Regions from separate parts of the Marinibaculum pumilum genome, predicted to be linked through region 2. Evidence: predicted binding sites of a transcription regulator. Region 2 holds the regulator's gene; each other region holds the start of a gene.
The links. Region 2 encodes LexA, which represses DNA repair genes until DNA is damaged. Its sites were predicted from a motif close to ATGTTCTANTTTGGTTC; they were not measured.
Positions count from the first base shown of each region.

Region 1: a site for LexA is predicted at 6,007-6,023, ahead of ACFOGJ_RS22475 (adenosylcobalamin-dependent ribonucleoside-diphosphate reductase). Genes of this name have one in related genera too.
Region 3: a site for LexA is predicted at 3,450-3,466, ahead of ACFOGJ_RS26445 (Y-family DNA polymerase). Genes of this name have one in related genera too.

Region 1 covers NZ_JBHRTR010000036.1:2,575-10,308, reverse strand. Annotated here, with positions in the region: gene ACFOGJ_RS22505 (NUDIX domain-containing protein) at 1-417, opposite strand, end outside; gene ACFOGJ_RS22500 (helix-turn-helix domain-containing protein) at 414-1,400, opposite strand; gene ACFOGJ_RS22495 (YybH family protein) at 1,496-1,939, opposite strand; gene ACFOGJ_RS22490 (nuclear transport factor 2 family protein) at 1,973-2,449, opposite strand; gene ACFOGJ_RS22485 (hypothetical protein) at 2,727-3,110, shown strand; gene ACFOGJ_RS22480 (Crp/Fnr family transcriptional regulator) at 3,148-3,516, opposite strand; gene ACFOGJ_RS22475 (adenosylcobalamin-dependent ribonucleoside-diphosphate reductase) at 3,534-5,876, opposite strand; gene ACFOGJ_RS22470 (lysophospholipid acyltransferase family protein) at 6,061-6,813, opposite strand; gene ACFOGJ_RS22465 (YdcF family protein) at 6,828-7,607, opposite strand; gene ACFOGJ_RS22460 (D-glycero-alpha-D-manno-heptose-1,7-bisphosphate 7-phosphatase) at 7,604-7,734, opposite strand, start outside.
Region 2 covers NZ_JBHRTR010000005.1:124,346-132,079, forward strand. Annotated here, with positions in the region: gene ACFOGJ_RS01550 (cation:proton antiporter) at 1-370, opposite strand, end outside; gene ACFOGJ_RS01555 (MFS transporter) at 493-1,689, opposite strand; gene ACFOGJ_RS01560 (AraC family transcriptional regulator) at 1,791-2,660, shown strand; gene lexA (transcriptional repressor LexA) at 2,654-3,472, opposite strand; gene ACFOGJ_RS01570 (molybdopterin molybdotransferase MoeA) at 3,704-4,957, opposite strand; gene moaC (cyclic pyranopterin monophosphate synthase MoaC) at 4,954-5,436, opposite strand; gene trpC (indole-3-glycerol phosphate synthase TrpC) at 5,448-6,275, opposite strand; gene trpD (anthranilate phosphoribosyltransferase) at 6,277-7,338, opposite strand; gene ACFOGJ_RS01590 (divergent polysaccharide deacetylase family protein) at 7,610-7,734, shown strand, end outside.
Region 3 covers NZ_JBHRTR010000049.1:25,349-33,082, forward strand. Annotated here, with positions in the region: gene ACFOGJ_RS26440 (error-prone DNA polymerase) at 1-1,639, opposite strand, end outside; gene ACFOGJ_RS26445 (Y-family DNA polymerase) at 1,623-3,389, opposite strand; gene ACFOGJ_RS26450 (ATPase domain-containing protein) at 3,586-5,127, shown strand; gene ACFOGJ_RS26455 (ATP-binding protein) at 5,124-7,205, shown strand; gene ACFOGJ_RS26460 (DUF1330 domain-containing protein) at 7,282-7,683, shown strand.

The DNA.
Region 1 (7,734 bases), on a different contig from region 2:
CAGCGCCAGCAGCCCCAGGTCGCGGGCGCGGGCGATCGAGCGGCGATAGCCCGCTGGCAGGGGCAGGGCCTCCAGCTCCGCGAAGCCGAACAGGCCGAACGCATCATGCTCATCGCTCAGCCGGCAATCGCCGGCGGCGGCTGTGCTCGACAGGGCATAGCTGACGATGAAGACCTCCGGCGCGGCCGGCAGGCTGTCGATACGGTAGAGCCAGCTGTCCACGATCCGCGGGCCGGTGGCGGCGATGCCGAGCTCTTCCGCGATCTCGCGGATGATCGTCTGTTCCGGTGTCTCGTCCGCCTCCAGGCGGCCGCCCGGCAGCTCCCACTCGCCGCGTTCGTTGCGCAGCAGGCAGACCTTGCCGTCGAAGGCCAGGATTCCCTTGATGGAGATGGGATAGCGCCCGGCCCCTGTCACGCGTTGCCCTGCATGCGCTGACGGCGCCAGTCGCGCGGCGACAGCCCGGTCTCCGCCTTGAACAGGCGGCTGAAATGGGCGGGATCCGCGAAGCCCAGGCCATAGGCGATGGTGGCCACCGAATGGCCACGCCGGGCGGGGTCGGCCAGGCGGATCCGGGCCGCCGCCATGCGCCGCGCGCGGATCGTCGCGGAGACGGTTTCCCCCCTGGCGGCGAGCAGCTTCTGCACATAGCGCGGCGACAGGCCAAGGTCGCGCGCCAGGAAGTCGGGCCCCAGCCGCTCTTCGCCGAGATGGCGGTCGATGGCGCGGTAGAGCCGGCGCAGATGGGCGAGCCGGACCGCGCTCTCGTCGCTTTCCAGGGCAGCGGCCGGCGCGGTCAGCGCCAGCGCGAGAAGGTCGAGCAGCTGCGGCACCAGCCGTGCCGCCTCTGCAGGCGACAGCTGCGTACGCTGCGCCACGATCGCTTCCATGAAATCCAGGAAGATCCGCACCAGCGGCGCATTGCCGGCCATGGTCCGTGCGGTGAGGTCGTCGATCAGCGGCAGCCGGTCGCGCGCCATCGGCCCCTCGATCCGCAGGGTGGTGAGCGTGTCGGGGCTGGCCTGGAGGTAGCGGTAGGTATCGGCGGTACCGATCATGCCCAGGTCGCTGGGCGCGATCCGTGCCTGGCGGCCGCCCTGGTGCAGTTCCAGCGGCTGCCGCCGTGGCACGGGCAGCATGTAGTAGTCGCCGCCATCGCCGATATGGCAGCGCCGGCGGTCGACCAGCATCGGGTCGCAATCGACCATGCAGAAGCGTGCGCCGGCCAGGTCGAAGATCGCCAGCTCGCCCCTGCGGAATGCGGTGGCTGCCGGATTGGTCAGATCGACCGGGTAGTAGCTGTCGTAGATCGCGTCGGCCCAGGCCTGCAGGCGCCGTTCGGGCGGCACCCCGCCGACATCGATCTGCCGCAGGTTGGTCTCGCCGCCAGGCGCCTGCATGACATCCGCCTCCCGCATCGCCGGCCGCACCGTTTCCGGGCGCAGCGATGCCAGTTCACCACAGTTCGCGGCGGAGGGGTATTGCGGGCGGCGGTTCAGCCCGGCGAGGCGCCGGCGATGCGCCCGGCCAACACGCTCTGGTGCCAGCAGACCAGCTGCCAGGTGCCGTCGATCCGCGCCCAGGTCAGGGTGAAGCCCATGAAGCGCTGCCGGAAGCCGGTGTCGCGCGGCTTGCCGCGGAAGGTGGAGAAGCCGCTGACATGGCCCATATCGCCGATCGCCAGGACGTTCACCTCGCGCGGGATCCACTGAAAGAACTCCCACAGCCCCTGGCCGTCGCCCAGGCCGCAGCCGCGGGCGTGGAAGTCGATATGGTCGATGAACTCGGCCTTGGTCATGCGCCAGGGATAATCCTCGTCCAGGATCTCGCAGCGCTCGTCGAACATCGCCCAGAAGCCGTCCAGGTCGCCGGTGTTGAGCGCGTTGCTCCAGGCCTCGAACCGTTCCCTCAAGCCCGTCTCGTCTGCGGATGCCGTCATTGCCCTTGCTCCCTTCCCGTTCCGGCGGCGGGATCAGCCCGCGCGCACCTGCTCCATGCCGGCCCAGCTGTCGCCCTGGGCCACGTTGAAATTGAAGATCACGTCCAGGCGGCTGAACAGCCAGCTGCCGTCGCGGCGGACGAAAGCGTCGTCATAATCGCCCAGGATCCAGCGGCTGACCTTGCGGCCGTCCTGCATGAAGGTGCAGGGCAGCAGCAGCCGCCAGCGGCCGCGGGCGGTGTCGCCATCGACCTCGACGATGCCGTTCATGCCCAGATGAGCACAGAAGGTGATGGTGGCCGAGGCGCCGCCGAAGAAGTCCTCGATCGCGGCGCGGCCCTCGTGATGGCCCAGCTCGGCATTGCTCCAGACCCCTTCGTCGACGAACAGCGGGCCGATCCGGGCCGCATCCAGGCCCTGGTCGTTGTAGTGCCAGTAGAGATGCTTCAGCCGGGTGATCTCCTCGATCGCCGCCAGCCGCGCGACGCGCGCCTCCAGATCGTCTGCCATGCCGCTTTCCCTGTCGACTGGACCCATTGTCCGCGCATTCTATGCCGGCGCGCGGCCGGCCGGCCGGTGGCAGCTTGGACCTGGATGCCCCAATTCTTGGCCCTGGCTGTCCCCGGTGTCCTGGCCCTGCCAGCCGGCGGTGCGGCAGCAAGATTGCCTGTGACGGCGGGCATGGCTGTTGTACACTCAGCGATGGCAAGTGACCGGGGTGGTTGCCATCTGGAATTGCATCCTTCCCGGTCGCCGATGGACGGCTGCGGGGAAAGAAGGTCGTCCCATGACAGGAAACGAGGGCCCGGCCGGACGGGTGCCGGGCCGGACGACGGACGGGTTGCCGCCGACCGTGCAGGGCGCAGCCGTGCCCGGTTCCGTCCTGCCGGAAACCGCTGTGCCCGGCAGTTTCGACGCCGGCTGGCATGACGAGCGGGAGGATGGCGGGCGGCCGTTCTGGGCAGTGCCGCTGATCCTGTCGTTCTGGGCGATTGCCGTGCCGTTGGGCCTGAGCCTGTGGTTCGACGATGATGTCGAAGCGGCGCCGGCATCCTGCATCGAACTGGCGCTTGGCCTCGACGCGGCGTTGCGGGCCGCCGATGCTGGCGCGGCTGCCCGTCTGGGCCATGACCTGGGGCGGGCCGGCTGCCCGCTGCCATCCGGGCACTGACCGGGGTGCCGATCCGGGCGGTCGGCCGGACTGACGGTTACCGGCCCGTGGTGCTGGTCGAGCGCAGGTTCTCGACCAGGATCCGCACCAGGGCCTTCAGGAACGGGTCGGCATTGGCGAGCTTGCGGCGCAGGGTGGTGCCCGGTATCGCCCGCACCGCGACGAACCCCATAGACGTGGCGTTGGCAGAGCGGGGCTTGCCGTCGACCAGCGCCATCTCGCCGAAGAAGCCGCCGGGGCCGACGGTCGCCAGGGTGCGGTCGTTCGGCGGACGGCCGGTCCAGATCCGCACCTGGCCCTCCTCGACGAAATACATCACGTCGCCGCGCTGGCCCTCGGTGAAGATCTCCTGGTTGCCGCCGAAGGTCAGCTTGCGGAACGGGTTGGCATGCTCCGGCTCGCTCATGGCCGCCTCTCCCGCGCTCAACCGCAGCGGGAATAGCCGCAGGAGGTGCAGATATCGCAGCCTTCCTGCCGGACCAGGCTCGGCTGGCCGCATTTCGGGCATTGCGCCAGGCCGGCGCCGGGCCGCGCCTCCTCCTGCCCGACCGCCTTCAGGTAGGCGAGCTGCTCGGTCCTGCGTTCCTCGGGGGCGCTGAGGAAACCGATGTCGATCATGTGCCGCTCGATCACCTCGCCGATCGCCGCCAGCAGCGACGGCACGTAGCGGCCGCGCATCCAGTGGCCGCCGCGCGGGTCGAAGACGGCCTTCAGCTCCTCCACAACGAAGGCCACGTCGCCGCCGCGCCGGAACACCGCGGAGATCATCCGGGTCAGCGCCACCGTCCAGGCGTAATGCTCGGTGTTCTTGGAATTGATGAAGACCTCGAACGGCCGCCGGCGCCCGTCGGCGACGATGTCGTTCAGGGTGATGTAGATCGCATGCTCGCTTTCCGGCCAGACCACCTTGTAGGTCTGGCCCGGCAGCGCCTCCGGCCGGTCCAGCGGCCGGGTCATGTAGACCACGCCGCCGGCCTCGAAGGCATCCTTCGGCTTCGGCGCCGGCGCCGCCAGGGGCAGTTCCGCCTGGGCGGCGGCTTCCTGCGCCTTCGCCTTGTCCTTGTCCGGCGCGAGGCTCAGCACCGAGCCGGTGACCGGGTTCGGTCGGTAGGTGGTGCAGCCCTTGCAGCCCTGCTCGTAGGCCTGGACATAGACGTCCTTGAACGCCTCGAAGGAGATGTCCTCCGGCAGGTTGATGGTCTTGGAGATCGAGCTGTCGACATATTTCTGCACCGCGGCCTGCATCCGCACATGCGCCTCCGGGGCCAGGGTCTGGGCATCGACGAAGGCGTCGGTCAGGGGCGCATTCTCGCCGCGCAGCCGGCGGTACAGGCGATAGGCATAGTCGGTCACCTCCTCTTCCTGCCGGCTGCCGTCGGGCAGCAGCACGGAACGGCGGTAGGAGAAGCTGAACACCGGCTCCAGGCCGGAGGAGACATTGTCCGCCAGGATCGAGATCGTGCCGGTCGGCGCGATCGAGGTCAGCAGCGCGTTGCGGATGCCCGATCGCGCGATCGCGTCGCGCACGTCCGCATCCAGGGTGGCGACATGGCCGCCCGCCAGATAGGCCTCGCGGTCGAACAGCGGGAAGGCGCCCTTCTCCGCCGCCAGTTCGGTGGAGGCGAGATAGGCCGCCCGCTGCAGCGCCGCCATCCAGGCTTCCGTCAGCTGCACCGCCCGGTCGCTGCCGTAGCGGGCGCCGGTCATGATCAGCGCATCGGCCAGGCCGGTGACGCCAAGGCCGATGCGCCGCTTGTTGCGCGCCTCCTCCTGCTGCCGCGGCAGCGGGAAGCCGGACACGTCGATGGTGTTGTCCATCATCCGCACCGCGGTGCGGACCAGCGCGTCCAGCGCCTGCAGGTCGAGCGCCGCGGCGTCGGTGAACGGCTCACGCACCAGCCGCGCCAGGTTGATCGAGCCCAGCAGGCAGGCGCCATAGGGCGGCAGCGGCTGCTCGCCGCAGGGATTGGTGGCGGCGATGGTCTCGCAATAGTGCAGGTTGTTCAGCCGGTTGATGCGGTCGACGAAGATCACGCCGGGTTCGGCATAGGCATAGGTCGCCCGCATGATCCGGTTCCACAGGTCGCGCGCCTGCACGGTCCGGAACACGGTGCCGTCGAACATCAGGTCCCAGCCGGCATCCGCCTTCACCGCTTCCATGAAGGCGTCGGTGACCAGGACCGACAGGTTGAACATGCGCAGGCGGCCGGCATCCTCCTTCGCGGCGATGAAGGCCTCGATGTCGGGATGGTCGCAGCGCATCACCGCCATCATGGCGCCGCGGCGATGGCCGGCCGACATGATGGTGCGGCACATCGCGTCCCAGACATCCATGAAGGTCAGCGGCCCGGAGGCGTCGGCGCCGACGCCGCGGACCGGTGCGCCACGCGGCCGCAGGGTGGAGAAGTCGTAGCCGATGCCGCCGCCCTGCTGCATGGTCAGGGCGGCTTCCTTCAGGTTGTCGAAGATCCCCGCCATGTCGTCGGGGATCGTCCCCATGACGAAGCAGTTGAACAGGGTCACCCGCCGGTCGGTGCCGGCGCCGGCGACGATCCGTCCCGCCGGCAGGAAGCGGAAATCCTCCAGCGCCTCGCGGAAGCGCGGGATCCAGGCTTCGGGATCGGCCTCCGGCGCAGCCAGGGCACGGGCGATGCGGTCCCAGCTGTCGTCCAGGGTGCGGTCGACCGGCGTGCCGTCGGCATCCTTCAGGCGGTACTTCATGTCCCAGATCTGACGGGAGATCGGGGCGATCTGCTGCTCGGGCATGGCCGGTCGCTCGTCCTGGACGGTTTGTCTGCATAGTGTCGGGAGGGCGGTGCGAACGCCTTGCCGATCCCGCAACCGGCATCCTCACCGAAGGGCGATTGTATCGGCAGCGGCCCGCTGCCGTCAATGAATGTTCCCGTTATGTGCGACGTCCATTTCGCCGCAACATGTCAGGCAGGGTTAGTCAAAGCTCTGTTTTTGCTGGATTTTCGGCTTCGATGCCGACCCGGGCCTCCATGGCCAGCCGGTCGCTGCCGTCCTGGATCGCCGCCTCCAGCAGGGCGATGAATTCGGGCCGTTTCAGCCCTGCCGGGATCGGCGGCAGGAACTCCATCAGGATCGTCCCGGGCCGTTTCATGAAAGCCTTGCGGCCCCAGAACAGGCCGGAGTTCAAGGCCACCGGCACCACCGGCAGGTCGAGCCGGTCGTAGAGGGCGGCGATCCCCGCCTGCAGCCGCCGGCGCTCCCCCGGCGCGACCCGGGTGCCCTCCGGAAAAATCACGATCGGCCGCCCCGCATCGGCGCAGGCCCGCGCGACCCGCAGCATGTCGCGCAGCGCGGTGGCGCCTGCACTGCGGTCGACGGGGATCATGCCGACCCGGCGCGCATAGGTGCCATAGAGCGGGATCCGCAGCAGTTCCTTCTTCATCACCAGCGCCGGATCGTCCAGCAGGCTGTGGAACATCATCGTGTCCCAGGCCGACTGGTGCTTCGCCGCCACGATGCAGGGGCCGGCCGGCAGGTGCTCCAGGCCGCGCACCTCGTGGCGCAGGCCGACGATACGGCGCAGGAGCCAGTTCACCAGCCGGTTCCAGCGGTCCATACCGCGCACCAGGATGCGGCGGTCGGACCATAGCAGCGGCAGATAGGCGATGCAGAAGCCCGCCGTGGACAGGTAGAAGCAGAGGTTGAAGAGCAGGGCGCGCAGCCAGGTCATGTCCGTCTCCGCGCCTAGGTATCGCTGCCGCCGCGGGCCGCATCGCCGCCGCGGGACCGCTCGACCGACAACGGCGATCCGCCGATGGAGATCTCCGGCGCCGGGACCGTGCCCTCCGCCGGCACCGGTTCCAATGCGCCGGCATTGCCGGCACCGGGCGGCTTGCCGGTCAGCGCCCGTTCGGCGCGGGCGCGCAGCAGCGCGGCGAAATACTTGTGGAACTCGCCCACCAGGAGCTCCGCGGTGCCGCGCCAGCGCCACCAGTCCCGCAGGCGGATCTGCTCCGGGAAGACCGGATGGGCGATATAGTCGATCTCCGGGTCCGCCCGCCGCAGTTCCAGCAGGCTGCGCGGCATGTGATAGGCCGCGGTCACCACCCGCAGGCTGTCATAGCCGCGACTGCGCGCCCATTCGGCCACCTCCAGGGCGTTCTCTTCCGTATTGCGGGCGGCAAAGCCCAGGTCGACGCAGCAGTCCAGCAGCTCCGCCCGGCCGGCCACCTCGCCCAGCGCGGCCTTGTCGACGGTCGGATTGACGCCGGAGACCAGCATGTGTCCGGCCAGGCCCTGCTGCAGCAGGTTCAGCCCCTCGGCCAGCCGGACCGGCCCGCCGGTCAGCACGACCACGGCATCGGTCTTCCGACGGTCGATGCTCTCCCCCGACGGCAGGCCGGACAGGAACTGCAGGAAGGCTCCGGCCCAGAGGGCGGCAAGCACCAGCACGACGATCACCGGCAGCAGCCAGAGGCGTCCGCTCGGCCCGGAGGGGCGCCGGAACACCGGGCGACGGGTCAAGCCGGCGCCTCCGCCAGCAGCCGCTCCACAGCATCGGCGAGGCTCTCGAGCACCCGCACGGGCAGGAGCTCGGGCGGGATGCCGCGGCCCTGTACCGTCGCGCCATGCCCGGTGCGGACCAGGACCC
Region 2 (7,734 bases):
TGCCGCCGAAGACCGCCGATGTCGGCCAGGACAGGCCGCCGATCCAGTGCGCCGCACCGGCGCCGAGCAGCCAGCCCAGAGGCGCGCCGACCAGGGTCAGCCGCCGCACCCCGGCGGCGGTGCCGCGCAGCTCCCGCAGCTGCAGGTTGATGCCGCCTTCGAACAGGATGATGGCGACCGCCAGGGCGATGACGGGCGACAGCAGCGGGCCGAAATCCTCGACCGGGTGCAGCAGGCTCCCGACCGGACCAACCGCGATGCCGGCGAGGGCAAGCAGGACGATGGCGGGAAACTGGTAGCGCCAGGCCAGCCACTGGGCGGCGATGCCCAGCGCCAGGACAAGCGCCGCCTTGGCGACCAGATCCTCCATTTGTGCTGCTTCAGTCCCCTGCTGCCCGAAACCGGGCCGTCGGGTGCCCCCCGATGCCGGCTCTCGGCCCTGATGGCGGTGACCCTAGCGCAAAGGCAGCCCGGTCCGGAAGCGGATGGCGCTCAGACCGCCGGCTGGGGTGCCGCCGCGCGGCCGCCGCCGGGCAGGAACAGCGCGGCGGCCAGTACCGCCAGGCCGAACAGGGCAAGGACCTGGAAGGTGGCGGCAAAGCCGCCGGCGCCGCCATGCAGCCAGGCGACCAGCGGCAGGGCGCTGGCGCTGGCGGTGAAGGACAGCAGGTAGCGCAGCGCATAGATCCGCCCGCGCCAGCCGGCGCTGGCATAGCGGGCCACCAGCGCGTCGTTGACCGTCACCTGGCCGAACAGGCCGAACATCAGGCCCGCGGCCGGCAGCAGCAGCAGCCAGCCCTGGGCGAAGGCGACGGCCAGCAGGCAGGGCGCCTGCACCAGCGCGAGCGGCAGGAAGACCGCCCGCAGCGACAGGCGGTCGATCCAGCGGCCGACGATCAGCTGCGAGACGGCGCCGAACAGGAACACGGCCGCCACGATCAGGCCCAGGGTGGCCGGGGAGGCGACGAGGTCGGACAGGCGCTCCTGGAACAGCTTCGGCATCGACACCGTGGTCGCGCTGAACGCCACGCCGCCTGCCAGGGTGGTCAGGGCCAGGATCGCGAAGGCGCGCTTCACTGCCGCCCGGGATGGCGCCGCTGCCGCAGCGGCAGTCGGCCCGAGGACGGGCCGCCCGGCGGCCGGCTGCCGGGGCACCAGAAGCAGGAAGGCGAGTCCGGCCGCGATCGCAGCCAGGCCGGGCAGGATGAAGGCCGCTCGCCATCCGGCCAGTTCCACCATCGTCCCGGTCAGCAGCGCGGCGCCGGCAACGCCGACATTGCCCCAGACGCCGTTCAGACCGATCGCGCGGCCGAGGCGGGGCGCGGTGTCGACCAGCAGCGCGGTGCCGACCGGATGGTAGATCGCGGCGAACAGGCCGAGCAGGGTCAGCGCGCCGGCCAGCTGCCAGGGCGACTGGACCAGGCCGGTGAGGATCGCCGCCAGGCCGCTGCCCAGGAAGAAGACCGCCAGCATGTCGCGCCGGTTCCAGCGATCGGCGAGCCAGCCGGCCGGAAGCGAGCCGGCGCCGAAGGCGATGAAGCCGCCGGTCGCCAGCGGCAGGAGTTCCGCGAAGTCCAGGCCGAAGGTGGGGCCCATGCCCAGCACGGCGGTCGGGAAGACCAGCATCAAAAGATGGTCAAGCAGATGGGCCAGATTGATGAAGGCAAGGGTACGGCTCTGCGGCGCCATGACGGTTTCCTCCCGCGACCGGCGCAGCCTAGACTGGCCGGTGAGAGGCTGTATGCCGATTTCTGTCTCAAAGCAGACATTCAACAGAACGGATATTCGGGATGGGCCGGGACATAGCGACCGCCATGCGGTCCGCCGGGCCGATCGACGCCGCTGCCGCGCGCGTGCTGGCCATGGCCGCGGAAGCGGAAGGCGGGCCGCCGGTTGCGGCCATGGCGCGCGATTTCGCACCTGGCCACCGCATTCCGCCGCACCGCCACCGGCGCGCGCAACTGATCTATGCCGCGACCGGCGTACTCCGGGTTTCGACAGCGTCGGGAACCTGGATCACGCCGCCGCAGCGTGCCGTCTGGATGCCTGCCGGGATCGAGCACCGGATCGATATGGTCGGCGCGGTGGCGATGCGCACCCTCTACCTGCGCGCGCCGGCGGCCGCCGCGATGCCCCGGGAATGCGCGGTGGTGGCGGTGCGGCCGTTGCTGCGTGAACTGATCCTGGCGATGGTCGAGGTCGACATGTCGGGCGACACGCCGCCGGCCCGCAGGCGTCGGCGGCTTCTGACCGCACTGATCCGGAATGAACTGCGCACGGTGCCGGTTGTGCCGCTGCGCATCCCGATGCCCGCCGATCCGCGGCTGTCGCGGCTTTGCGCCGCCATCCTGGCGGAACCGGCAGCGGAGCGGAGCCTGGAGGAATGGGGGGCGGAGGTCGGGGCCAGTGCCCGGACCCTGGCCCGGCTGGCCCGTCAGGAACTGGGCATGTCGTTGGGCGCCTGGCGCCAACAGGTGCGCCTGGCGGAGGCGGTCGCGCAGATGGCGACCGGGGAGCCGGTGGCGCGCGCGGCCGCGCGCGCCGGCTATGCCAGCGCCAGTGCCTTTTCGGCGATGTTCCGCCGAGCGCTGGGCACGACGCCGAAGGCGTATCTGCGCGAAGGCGGCGGCAGCGCGGAGCCCGCCGCGGCCGCTCAGTAGGAGCGCAGCAGGCCGACCAGGCGGCCCTGCACCTTGACCCGGTCCGCGCCGAAGATTCGGGTCTCGTATTTCGGGTTGGCGGCCTCCAGGGCGATGGTCTTGCCCTTCCGGCGGAGACGCTTCAGGGTCGCCTCGTTGTCGTCGACCAGGGCCACCACGATGGTGCCGCTCTCCGCATCCTCGCAGCGCCGGATGACCACGGTATCGCCATCCAGGATGCCGACATCGACCATCGAATCACCGGCGATCTCCAGCGCATAGAAGTCGCCGCCGCCGCTCAGCATGCCGGAAGGCACCTCGACCTGGGCCGACAGGTCGCGCAGCGCCTCGATCGGGGTGCCCGCCGCGATGCGGCCATAGAGCGGCAGCTCCACAATCTCCGGCGCCCGGTCGGCGCCGCGGCCGCGCAGCCCCCCATAGCTTCCGGCAGTGGTTCCGGCCGGGGCTCCGGCGGCGGCTCCGGCCTGGGGCAGGCCGCGCACCTCTCCGGTGGCGCCGCCATGCACCAGCCGCGGGGTGAAGCCGTTGCCGCCCTCGACCTCGCCATCTGTGCCCGCGCCATGGACGGGTGCCGCGCGGCGTCCGGCCGGCACGATGTCGGTCGGCAGCTTCAGGATCTCGAGCGCGCGGGCCCGGTGCGGCAGCCGGCGGATGAAGCCGCGCTCCTCCAATCCGGTGATCAGCCGGTGGATGCCGGATTTCGAGCGCAGGCCCAGCGCTTCCTTCATCTCGTCGAACGAGGGGGAAATGCCGGAGACCTTCAGGCGCTCGTGGATGAAGAGGAGCAGTTCGTGCTGTTTTCTCGTGAGCATGTCGGTCCCTTGCGTGCGTTCCTGCTGTCCCGCCGGTTGCCGTCGTCCCGCTCCGTTCCCGGTTCGGCCCATGCCCGGATCCTGGTCGGCAAAGGGGAAATACGGGAACGGAGTGAAAACCCGTGAGAACGTTCTATTTTTGTTTTTGACTCGGGTCAAGCCTTGGCGGCCATTCAATCCGAAATCCTGGCAATATCCGGTGAAATACCCTGCCGGAGCCAAGACTAGGGGTCAGAAACCGTAATCGAATCGGACAATCTCGACTTGCGATCCGGTTGCGGCCGCCGGCGCGTGAGGCGGGCGGCGCACCAGGCACTCGGATTCGGCCAGGAGGCGCAGCATCGACGAGTCCTGCTTGCCGAAGGGGGTGGCGACCCGCTCCCCGTCGGCGGCCGTCTCCAGCCGGGCGCGCAGGAAGTCCTCGCGCCGGTCGTTTGCCGGCAGGTCGGCACCCAGGCGCGCGGTCTCCAGCGGTCCCTCGCGGTCCGGCAGGCCCAGCAGGCGCTCCAGGGCCGGCCGCAGGAACAGCATCGCGCAGACCATGGCGGATACGGGGTTCCCCGGCAGGCCCAGCAGGGGCACCGGGCTGCCTGGCGCGGGGCCCACCCGCGCGGTGCCGAACATCAGCGGCTTGCCGGGCCGCATGGCGATCCGCCAGAAGTCCAGGTCGCGCCCGTCGGCGGCCAGCACCCGCTGCACCAGGTCGTGTTCGCCGACGCTGGCACCGCCCAGGGTCACCAGCAGGTCGCAGCCGGCGGCACCCGCCGCGCAGCCTGCCAGCGCATGCACATCGTCGGGAGCGATGCCCAGGTCCACCGGCGTGGCGCCGAAGCGGGCCGCCCAGGCCATGATGCCGTAGCTGTTGGAGGCCACGATCTGGTTCGGGCCCGGGGTTTCGCCGGGGCGGACCAGTTCGTCGCCGGTCGCCAGCACGGCGATGCGCGGCCGGCGGCGCACCGGCAGCCATGCCTGGTTCATCGCCGCCGCCAGCGCGATGTCGCGCGCGCTCAGCCGGCGGCCGGCCGGCAGCAAGGCCTCTCCCTCCGCGAAGTCCAGGCCCGCGGGCCGGACCCAGCGCCCCTGCGGGCCACCATCGCGGACCTCGACAATGCTGTCGCCGGCCTCGCAATCCTCCTGCAGCACCACGGTGTCGGCACCATCGGGCAGCGGCGCGCCGGTAAAGATCCTCACCGCCTCGCCCGCGGCGAGGGTCCCGGCATGAGCGGCGCCGGCGGCGACCTCGCCGACCTGGGTCAGGCGGGCGGGCAGGCGGGCAATGTCCGCCGCCCGTACCGCCCAGCCATCCATCGCGCTGACGGCGAAGGGCGGCTGCGTGCGGCGGGCGGCGACGGCCTCCGCAAGCACCCGGTCATGCGCGGACGCGAGCGGCAGGAACTCCGCCGTCACCGGCGCCAGCGCCGCGACGATCCGCTGCCGGGCCTCGGCGACCGGCAGCAGGTCGATGGCGCCCCTGGCCATCGTCATTCCGCCTCGAAGGTGCCGGACTTGCCGCCGGACTTGTGACGCAGCCGGACCTCCGTTATGCGCATGCCCCGGTCCACCGCCTTGCACATGTCATAGACGGTGAGGGCGGCGACGGATGCGGCGGTCAGGGCTTCCATCTCGACCCCTGTCGGGCCGGTGGTGCGGCATTCCGCGGTGATCAGGACGCCGCCCAGTTCGGGGTCGCAGGCCAGATCCAGTGTCACCTTGGACAGCGGCAGCGGGTGGCAGAGCGGAATCAGGTCGGCGGTGCGCTTGGCGGCCATGATCCCGGCCAGCCGGGCCACGCCGAGGACATCGCCCTTGGCGGCGCCGCCGCTCTCGATCAGCGCCAGGGTTTCCGGCTGCATCAGCACCCGTGCCTCCGCGACGGCCCGCCGCGCGGTGGCCGGCTTCTCGGACACATCGACCATCTGCGCCCGTCCCTGGGCGTCCAGGTGGGTAAGTTTCTGCTCGCTCACGGGCCAGTCCCTCAGGCGGCGGAGCCGGAGGCGGCTGCGCCCGGCTGCAGGGGGCCGATCAGGTCGCGCACGGCCGCAGTCACGTCGGGCTGGCGCATGAAGCTCTCGCCGATCAGGAAGGCATAGACGCCTGCGCGCATCAGCCGCTCCAGGTCCGCCGGCACGCCCAGGCCGCTTTCCCCGACGGCCAGGACCTCGGGCGGCAGGGCTGGGGCCAGGCTCTCCGCTGTGGCCAGGTCGACCTGCAGGGTCTTCAGGTTGCGGTTGTTGATGCCGATCATGCCGGCGCCCATCGCCAGCGCGCGGTCCAGCTCCAGCCGGTCATGCACCTCCACCAGGACATCCATGCCCAGCGCGCCGGCGGCGGCCATCAGCTCTGCCGCCAGGGCATCCTCCAGTGCCGCCAGGATCAGCAGGATGCAGTCCGCGCCCAGCGCCCGGCTCTCGGCGATCTGGTAGGGGTCGACCATGAAGTCCTTGCGCAGCACCGGCAGGTCGACCGCGTCGCGGGCTGCCGGCAGGAAGGCATCCTCGCCCTGGAAATAGGGCGTGTCGGTCAGCACCGACAGGCAGGCGGCCCCGCCGGCGGCATAGGCCCGGGCCAGAGCGGGCGGGTCGAAATCGGCCCGGATCAGCCCCTTGGACGGCGAGGCCTTCTTCAGTTCCGCGATCAGGGCGGGCCGCCGCTGCGCCGCCTGGCGCGCCAACGCCGCACGGAAGCCGCGCGGCGGGTCCGCGGCATCCGCCCGTGCGCGCAGCGCGGCCTCCGGCACCGCCGCCTTGCGGTCGGCGACATGGGCGCGCTTGTCGGCGACGATGCGTGCAAGAGTGTCCGACATCTCAGCGTCCCTCTCCGCCGCCGGCGCCTTCTGCGGGATTGCCATGGGTGGTCGCGATCAGCGCCTCCAGGGTGCGCATCGCCCGGCCGTCGTCCAGCGCCGCCGCCACCATCTGCGCCCCGGTCTTCAGATCGGCCGCCTTGTCGGCGATCATCAGCACCGCCGCCGCATTCAGGCAGACGATGTCGCGGAAGGCGCCCGTCTCGCCCATCAGCACGCCGCGCAGGGCAGCGGCGTTGCGGGCCGGATCGCCGCCGCGCAGATCCTCCGGCGCGGCGCGGGGCAGGCCGGCATCCTCCGGTGTCACCTCGAAGCGGTTGACGGCGCCGTCCTTCAGCTCGGCGACGATGGACGGGCCGGTGGTGGTCAACTCGTCCATGCCGTCGCTGCCATGGACCACCCAGACCCGCTCCGACCCCAGGTTGCGCAGCACCTGCGCCAGCGGTTCCACCCAGTCGGCGGAGAACACGCCCAGCAGCTGACGCTTCGCGCCGGCGGGGTTGGACAGCGGGCCCAGCAGGTTGAAGATCGTCCGCGTACCCAGCTCGACCCGGGTGGGGCCGACATGCCGCATCGCGCCGTGATGCCGCGGCGCCATCAGGAAGCCGATGCCGGATTCCCACAGCGAGCGGCGCACCAGGCTCATGTCGCATTCGATATTGACGCCGAGTGCCGCCAGCACGTCCGCCGCCCCGGTCTTCGAGGACAGTGCGCGGTTGCCGTGCTTGGCCACCGGCACGCCCAGGCTGGCCAGGACGATTGCGGCGCCGGTGGAGACGTTCCAGGTGCCCTTGGCGTCGCCGCCGGTGCCGCAGGTGTCCACGGCACCCGGCGGGGCGTCGATCGTCGTCGCCTTCGCGCGCAATGTCCGCGCGCCGCCGGTGATCTCGTCGACGGTTTCGCCGCGCACCCGCAAAGCCATCAGGAAGCCGCCCATCTGCGCCGGCGTGGCATTGCCCGACATCATGATGTCGAACGCGGCTTCCGCCTCCGAGATGGAGAGGGTGCGGCCGGTGGCGACCTCGGCGACGAGCTTCTTGAAATCCTCGAGGTCGGCGGTCATGCGAAGACTTTCATGGGTCGGGACGGAACCTTGATGGCGGAAGGAAACGGCCGCCGGCCCGGAATTCGAGGGGGAGCGGCCGGAACAGTAATCAGATCCGGCCGCGTCGCGTCAACATGGCCGCTTTGCCGCCGATTCGCATGCCCATGCACGGGGCCCCCGCGCGGCGACCCGGCTGCGCGCCGCCCGGCCGGCCGCGCACAGTCTCGGTCCGCCGACGGGGAACGTGGGCAGACCGGCATGCGCTGCGCGCCGGTGCTAGAGTGCCGGGATGGCAAAGGGCAGCGGCAACAGGCGCGGCGCAGGCGCGAACGGCAGGACCCCGGGTGGCAGGACCCCGGGTGGCAGGAGCGCGGGCAGGAAGACATCCGACGGTCGCTCTCGCACCGGCGCGAA
Region 3 (7,734 bases), on a different contig from region 2:
TCTTCAGCATGCCGACCGCGTCCAGGTCGTCCTTGTCCCATTCGATGACGGTGCGGTCCTCCATCGCCGCATTCTCGATCGGCACCATCTCCGACAGCGGGCCGGCGGTGATGACGAAGCCGCCGACATGCTGCGACAGGTGGCGGGGAAAGCCGGTCAGGTCCTGCGCCAGCCGGATCGCGGTGGCGAGCAGCGGGTCCGACGGGTCCAGCCCGCCCTGGCGAATGTGATCCTCCTCCACCCCCTCGCGGCCGAAGCCCCAGACGGTGCGCGCCAGCACGCCGACGGCGTCCTGCGACAGGCCCAGCGCCTTGCCCACGTCGCGGATCGCGCTGCGGCCGCGATAGCAGATCACCGTCGCCGCCAGGGCGGCACGGTCGCGGCCGTACTTGTCGTAGATGTACTGGATCACCTCCTCGCGGCGCTCATGCTCGAAATCGACGTCGATGTCCGGCGGCTCGTTGCGCTCGGCAGAGACGAAGCGCTCGAACAGCAGGTCCACCGCATCCGGGTCGACCGCGGTGATGCCCAGGCAGTAGCAGACCGCGGAATTGGCCGCCGAGCCGCGGCCCTGGCAGAGGATTCCGCGCGACCGCGCGAAGCGCACGATGTCGTGCACGGTCAGGAAATAGGGGGCGTAGTTCAGGCTGCCGATCAAGGTCAGTTCGTGCGCCAGCACCCGGCGGATCTTCTGCGGCACGCCGTCGGGATAGCGCGCCCGCGCGCCCTCCCAGGTCAGCCGCTGCAGCGCCGCCTGCGGCGGCTCGCCCGCCGGCCCCGCCTCGCGCGGATATTCGTAGGCCAGTTCGTCCAGGGAGAAGCGGCAGCTTTCCGCCACCGCGCAGGTGCGCGCCACGGCCTCCGGATGGCGGCGGAACAGGGCCGCCATCTCCGCCGCCGGCTTCAGGTGGCGTTCGGCATTGGCGAACAGCCGGCGGCCGGCCGTGGCCAGGGTGCAGCCCTCGCGGATGCAGGTCAGCACGTCCTGCAGCGGCCGCCGGCCTGGGCTGTGGTAGTGCACGTCGTTGCCGGCGACCAGGTCCAGGCCGCTGTCGGTTGCCCATGCGGCGGCGCGCGCCAGCCGCCGGGCATCGTCGCCGCGATACAGGTTGTGCGCCAGCAGCCAGGCGGTGTCGCCGCAGGCGGCCTTCACCGCCTGCAGGTGGCGGCGCAGCGCCTCCTCCGCCATCTCCGTCCCGCCCCCGTCCGTCCCGTCCCCGTCCGCCCCACCTTCTTCGGGCAGCAAAGCGAGCACCGCCTGGCCCGCGGCATGGTCCAGGAAGTCGGCGAAGGACAGGTCGCAGGCGCCCTTCTCCGCCCGGCGCTTGCCCAGGGTCAGCAGGCGGCAGAGCCGGGCATAGGCCGCCCGGTCGGTGGGCAGGCAGAGCAGGTCCGGCGCGTCGCGGAAGACCAGCCGCGCGCCGGGCAGGAAGCGGATGCCGTGGCTCTTCGCCGCCGCGTGGGCACGCACCACCCCGGCCAGGCTGTTGCGGTCGGTCAGCGCGATGGCGCGATGGCCGAGCGCGGCCGCGGCGACGACCAGTTCCTCCGGATGGGAGGCGCCGCGCAGGAAGCTGAAATTGCTGGTGACCTGCAGCTCTGCATAGGCGGGCGCGACGATCTCAGGTGCAGAGGCCATGCAGGAACCAGCCTTCATCCGTCCCCTGCGCCCCACTCCCCTGCGCCCCACTCCCCTGCGCCGTGCCCCCCTGCGCATGACAGAGGCGGAACAGCCAGAAGCGCCGCCCCTCCGCATCCTCCACCCGGTAATAGTCGCGGGCCGGCGGCAGCGGCGCCTCGGTCACGCTCAGCGCCTGCCACCAGGGCGGGGCGATGCGCTCCGGCCCTTCCGCGGCCACCACCCGGTGCAGCACCCGCCGCCAGCGGAAGAGGAGTGGCGGCGCATCCCCGGCGGCGACGGCCTCCACCGCCACCGGCTCCGGCCGCGGCAGCAGGCTGACCGGCCGCGGCGGCGCGGCCGGGTCCCACCTCCCTGCCCCGCTGCCCGCCGGGCTGCGGCTGCCCGCCGCCTCCAGCGCCGGCAGGTATCGTTCCGCCAGTTCCGGCAGATGCGCCTCCACCGCCAGCAGGCAGCGCACCTGCGCCGCGCCGAGCCGCACCGTCAGCCGGTCCAGGAGCGGCGCCAGTGCGGCCTCGAAGCCATGCGCCCGCCCCTGCGGGGCGGTATGGTCGCCCCCCCCAGCCGGAACCGACCCGGCCGGGGCCGGCCCGCCCGAAACCGGCCCCTCCGGTACGGGTTCCGGGGGCGCCAGCACCGCCGCCGGCGCGCCGGCCTGTTCCGCCGGCAGCCATTCGGTGACCGGCGCCGACAGGATCATCACGTCGATGCCGAAGCCGGGCGCCGCCTCCCCCAGCCGCTCCGCGAACAGCCGCATCAGATGGCCGGGGTCGCGGACCGGGCGGGCGGTGCCGATCTGCAGGTCCTGGCTGTCGCCGTCGCTGCGATAGAGGGTCAAGGTGAGCCGGCGGGCACCGCGGCCGTCGCGTTCCAGCCGGGCACAGAGCGCCTGCAGCAGGCGCAGGCAGCCGGCATCCAGGTCGCCGCGCAGGGCCACCGGTTCCGGGAAGGTCAGCCGCACCCGCCAGTCCGGCACCGGCATGGCGGGGGAGAGCGGCCGCTCCGCCCGCGCCAGGGCGGCATCCAGCCGCTCCAGCAGGTCGGCGCCGAAGCGCCGCGCCAGGCTGGCCCGCGGCAGGCCGATCAGGTCGCCGATGCGGCGCAGGCCGACCCGGTTCAGCGCCTCCAGCCGCGCCGGCTCCAGCCGCAGCGCCGCCAGCGGCAGCGGCCGCAGCGGCGCCTCCCGCTCCCCCGGCGGGGCGATCAGGATGCCCTCCTCCTCCGGCATCTCGGCCGCATCCCCGCCATCCCGCTCCCCAGCGGCGAACCGGGCCAGCGCCCAGGCGGCGGCGGCGCTGTCGGCGATCGCCAGGCGCACCACCAGGCCGCGCGCGCGCAGCCGCCCGGCCAGGTCGCAGGCCATCGCCGCCTCGCCGCCGAACAGGTGGGCGCAGCCGCTGATGTCCATGCGCACCCCGTCCGCCCCGTCCGCCGCCACCCAGGGGCTGTAGCGGCCGCACCAGCGCACCAGCCGCTGCAGCGCCGCATCGTCGGCGGCGCGGTCGGCCTCCCGGCAGCGCAGCTCCGGCAGCAGGGCGCGGGCATCCGCCGCGCTCATCCCGGGCCGCAGCCCCAGCGCGGCGGCGCGGCGGTCCACGGCGAACAGCCGCACCCCGCCCTGCACGCTCTCCGTCAGGGCCCAGGCGGCGGATGATGTGCTGTCGCCGCCGCCATCGCCACCACCATCCCCGGTCGGCGACAGGCGGTCGGTGGGCCAGTAGGGCAGCCAGAGGGCAAGGAAGCGCTTCATGACGGGACCTCCAGAGCGGCAGGCAGAACGGCAGGCAGAACGGCCGGAATGCGAAAACGGGAACATAATAGGAACATTTTGCCCGGCAGCACAAGCGGAACCGGTTCGCCCTGCGAACCGTTCTCTTTCCGCCCTAGCGAACCGGCAACCCGGTGCGGGCAGATGCAGCGGCAAGGAGAGGCGCAGCGGAGCGAGAATGATCGAGCGAGAGAACGGCGTCGGCGCGGAAACCGTGACCGGCACGAAGAGTGACGCCGGCAACGGCGAAGCCCATACGGGGATCGCGGGCCTCGACGGGATCATGTGCGGGGGGCTGTCCCGCGGCAGCATGTTCCTGGTCGAGGGCGAGCCCGGTGCCGGCAAGACGACGGTGGCGCTGCAGTTCCTGCTGGAAGGCGCGCGGCGCGGCGAGCGCGGCCTCTACATCACCCTGTCGGAGACGGAACGGGAACTCCGCCAGGGCGCCGCCACGCATGGCTGGACCCTGGGCGAGGGGATCGAGATCTTCGAGCTGATCCCGCCGGAGAGCCTGCTCGACGAGGACCAGCAGCAGAGCCTGCTCTATTCCTCCGACCTGGAGCTGGGCGAGACCACGAAGCAGATCTTCGGCGCCGTGGAGCGGGTGAAGCCCCGCCGGGTGGTGCTGGACAGCCTGTCGGAAATCCGCCTGCTGGCACAGAGCTCGCTGCGCTACCGGCGCCAGATCCTGGCCATCAAGCACTACTTCACCCGCCATGACAGCACGGTGATGCTGCTCGACGACCTGACGGCGGAGGCCGCGGACAAGACCGTGCACAGCGTCACCCAGGGCGTGATCCGGCTGGAGGAGATGGCGCCCGACTACGGCGCCGAACGGCGCCGGGTGCGGATCCTGAAGTATCGCGGCCGCAAGTATCGCGGCGGCTATCACGACTTCACCATCACCACCGGCGGGATCAACGTCTTTCCCCGACTGGTCGCCGCAGAGTATCGGGGCGGCCGGCGGCGCGGCCGCATCACCTCCGGCATCGCCGCGCTCGACGCCCTGCTGGGCGGCGGGCTGGAGGGCGGCTCCAGCACCCTGGTCCTCGGCCCGGCCGGCACCGGCAAGACCCTGATCTCGCTGACCTTCGCGCTGGCCGCAATCGCCCGCGGCGAGAAGGCGGCGATGTTCGTCTTCGACGAGGAGCTGGGCCTGCTGATCGACCGGATGCAGGGCATGGGCATCGACCTGCAGGCCCTGCAGCGCGACGGGACCCTGTTCCTCGACCAGGTCGATGCCGCCGAGCTGTCGCCGGGCGAGTTCGCGCACCGGGTCCGCAGCGCCGTCGACGCGCGGGACATCAAGACCGTGGTGATCGACAGCCTGAACGGCTACCAGGCGGCGATGCCGGCGGAGAATGCCCTGATCCTCCACATGCACGAGTTGCTGCAATACCTGAACCGGCAGGGGGCGGCGACCTTCATGACCGTCGCGCAGCACGGCCTGGTGGGCGACATGGCCGCCCCGGTCGACATCACCTACATGGCGGATTCCGTCATCCTGCTCCGCTATTTCGAGGCGGCGGGGAAGGTCCGGCGCGCGATCTCGGTGATCAAGAAGCGCTCCGGCACGCACGAGACGGCGATCCGCGAGTTCCGCATCGACCCTGGCGGCCTGTCGGTGGGGGAACCGCTGCACAGCTTCCAGGGCGTCCTGCGCGGCGTGCCGACCTATGCCGGGACGGAAACGCCGCTGCTCACGGATCCCGGCGCGTGAGCGCGGCCGATCCGCTGTCCGAGCGGGTGCTGATCCTGGCACCGCAGGGCCGGGACGCGCAGATCGCGGCGATGATCCTGCACGAGGCCGGCTTCAGCGCCGATATCCGTTCCACCCTGGCCGAGCTGTCGCAGGAACTGGAGAAGGGCGCCGGCCTGGCGATCGTGACCGACGAGGCGGTGCGCCATGCCGACCTGCGGCCGCTGGCGGCTTTCCTGGCCGGGCAGCCGTCCTGGTCGGACCTGCCGGTCGTCCTGCTCACCCATCGCGGCGGCGGCCTGGAGCGCAACCCGGCGGCGGCGCGCCTGGCGGAGGTGCTGGGCAATGTCACCTTCCTGGAGCGCCCCTTCCATCCCACCACCCTGGCCAGCGTGGTCCGCACCGCGCTGCGCGGCCGCCGCCGCCAGTACCAGGCGCGCAGCCAGCTGGAAGCCCTGCAGGAGGGCGAGCAGCGGCTGCAGACCGCCCTCTGGGCCGGCCATCTGGGTTCCTGGATGCTCGACCTGAAGGGCGGCGCCTTCTGGACTTCCGAGACCTGCCGCGCCCATTTCGGCCGCGCCCCGGAAGAGGAACTGGATTTCGCCGCCTTCCGCGGCGCCGCCCATCCGCAGGACCGGGCGCGCCTGCGCGCCGCCTTCGCCGCCAGCCAGCGCAGCGGCAGCGACCTGGCCATCGAATATCGCATTCTCTGGCCCGACGGCAGCACCCACTGGGTCGACCTGCGGGCCCGTGCGGTGCGCAGCGCGGACCAGAGGGTCGCGCAGTTCGTCGGCGTCTCGTCGGACATCAGCTTCCGGAAGCGCGCGGAGCTTGAGCGCGAGCGCCTGCTGGAGGCGCTTGCCGCGGAACGGGCCGCATTGTCGGACCTGACCGCCACTCTGGAGGAGCGGGTGCGGCAGCGCAGCGGCGAGCTGATGGCGGAGGTCGCGGCGAAGGAGAAGGCGCAGGAACAGCTGGTGCAGGCGCAGAAGATGGAGAGCATCGGCCAGCTGACCGGCGGCGTCGCGCACGATTTCAACAACCTGCTCACCGCCGTGATCAGCAACCTGGAACTGCTGGGCAAGCGGCTGCCGGACGATGCGCGGGCGCAGCGCCTGATCGACGGCGCGATGCAGGGCGCAAGGCGCGGCGCGGCGCTGACGCAGAGAATGCTGGCCTTCGCCCGGCAACAGGACCTGCGGACCACCTCCGCCGACCTCGCCGAGCTGCTGGAAGGCATGCGCGACATGCTGAAGCGCACCCTGGGACCGCAGGTGGCGCTGCAGATCGACGTCGCGGAGGGTCTGCCGCCGGCCCGGGTCGACGCCAACCAGGTCGAGCTGGCGATCCTGAACCTGGCGATCAACGCCCGCGACGCGATGCCCGAGCGCGGCCGGATCGCCATCGCCGTCGACCGGCGCGCGCACGAGCCCGGCAAGGGGCTGCCCGACCGCGACTATCTCTGCGTGACCGTCACCGACGACGGGGCGGGCATGGATGCCGCCACCCTGGCCCGCGCGGTCGAACCGTTCTTCTCCACCAAGCCGACCGGAAAGGGTACCGGCCTGGGCCTGTCCATGGTGCATGGCCTGGCGGTGCAGCTGGGCGGGCTGCTGGAGCTGTCCAGCGAGGTCGGGCGCGGCACCACCGCGACCCTCTGGCTGCCCGTGGCCACCGAACCCGTGGTCCTGCCGGCAGCGCCGGCGCCCGCCCCGGCCTCCCGCCAGGCGGTCGCCCGGATCCTGGTGGTCGACGACGATCCGCTGATCGCCATGAGCACGGTCGACATGCTGGAGGATCTGGGCCACCAGGTGATCGAGGCGGAGTCCGCCACCCGCGCGCTGGAGATCCTCGAGGCCGGGGCACAGGTCGACATGATCATGACCGACCATGCGATGCCCGGCATGACCGGCATGGAACTGGCGGAGGTCGTCCACCGCAGCCATCCGCTTCTGCCGATCCTGCTCGCCACCGGCTATGCCGATGCCCTGACCGACGCCGAGGCCGACCTGCCGCGCCTGTCGAAGCCCTACCAGCAGTCCGAACTGGCGGCGGAGATCGACCGGCTCCTGAACCCGCCGGCACAGGCAGAGCGCTGACACCGGGTCGAGGTCCCGACAAACCTGATATCCTGGCGCCGGCCGGGCCGAGGTGACGGACATGGGGGAGCAGGCAATGGCACCGATCGATGTCGATGCGGACGCACTGGAGGCGATGGCGGGCGGCGACCCGGACGAACCGGTGGTCATGCTCAACCTGCTGCGCTACCGGGAGACCGCGCAACCGGGCCACGGGGTAGACGGCCTGAGCGGCCGCCAGGCCTACGAGGTCTACGGCCGACGGTTCGCGTGCCTGCATCCGCGTTTCGGCGGCGAGCCGGTCTGGATGGGCCGGCCCAGCCGGTCCCTCATCGGTGGCGAGGCCTGGGACCTGGTCATCCTCGTCCGCTATCCGACCAGGCGGCAGTTCGTCGAGATGCTCAACGACCCGGACTACCAGGCGATCGCGCCGATCCGCGCCGCGGCCCTGGCGGACAGCCGCCTGATCGAGACGAGGCAGCTGCTGCCGCACAGCTGAGCGGCGTCTGGTATCGGTGTCGGGATCGTCATCCGGGGCCGGGCCCGGGTG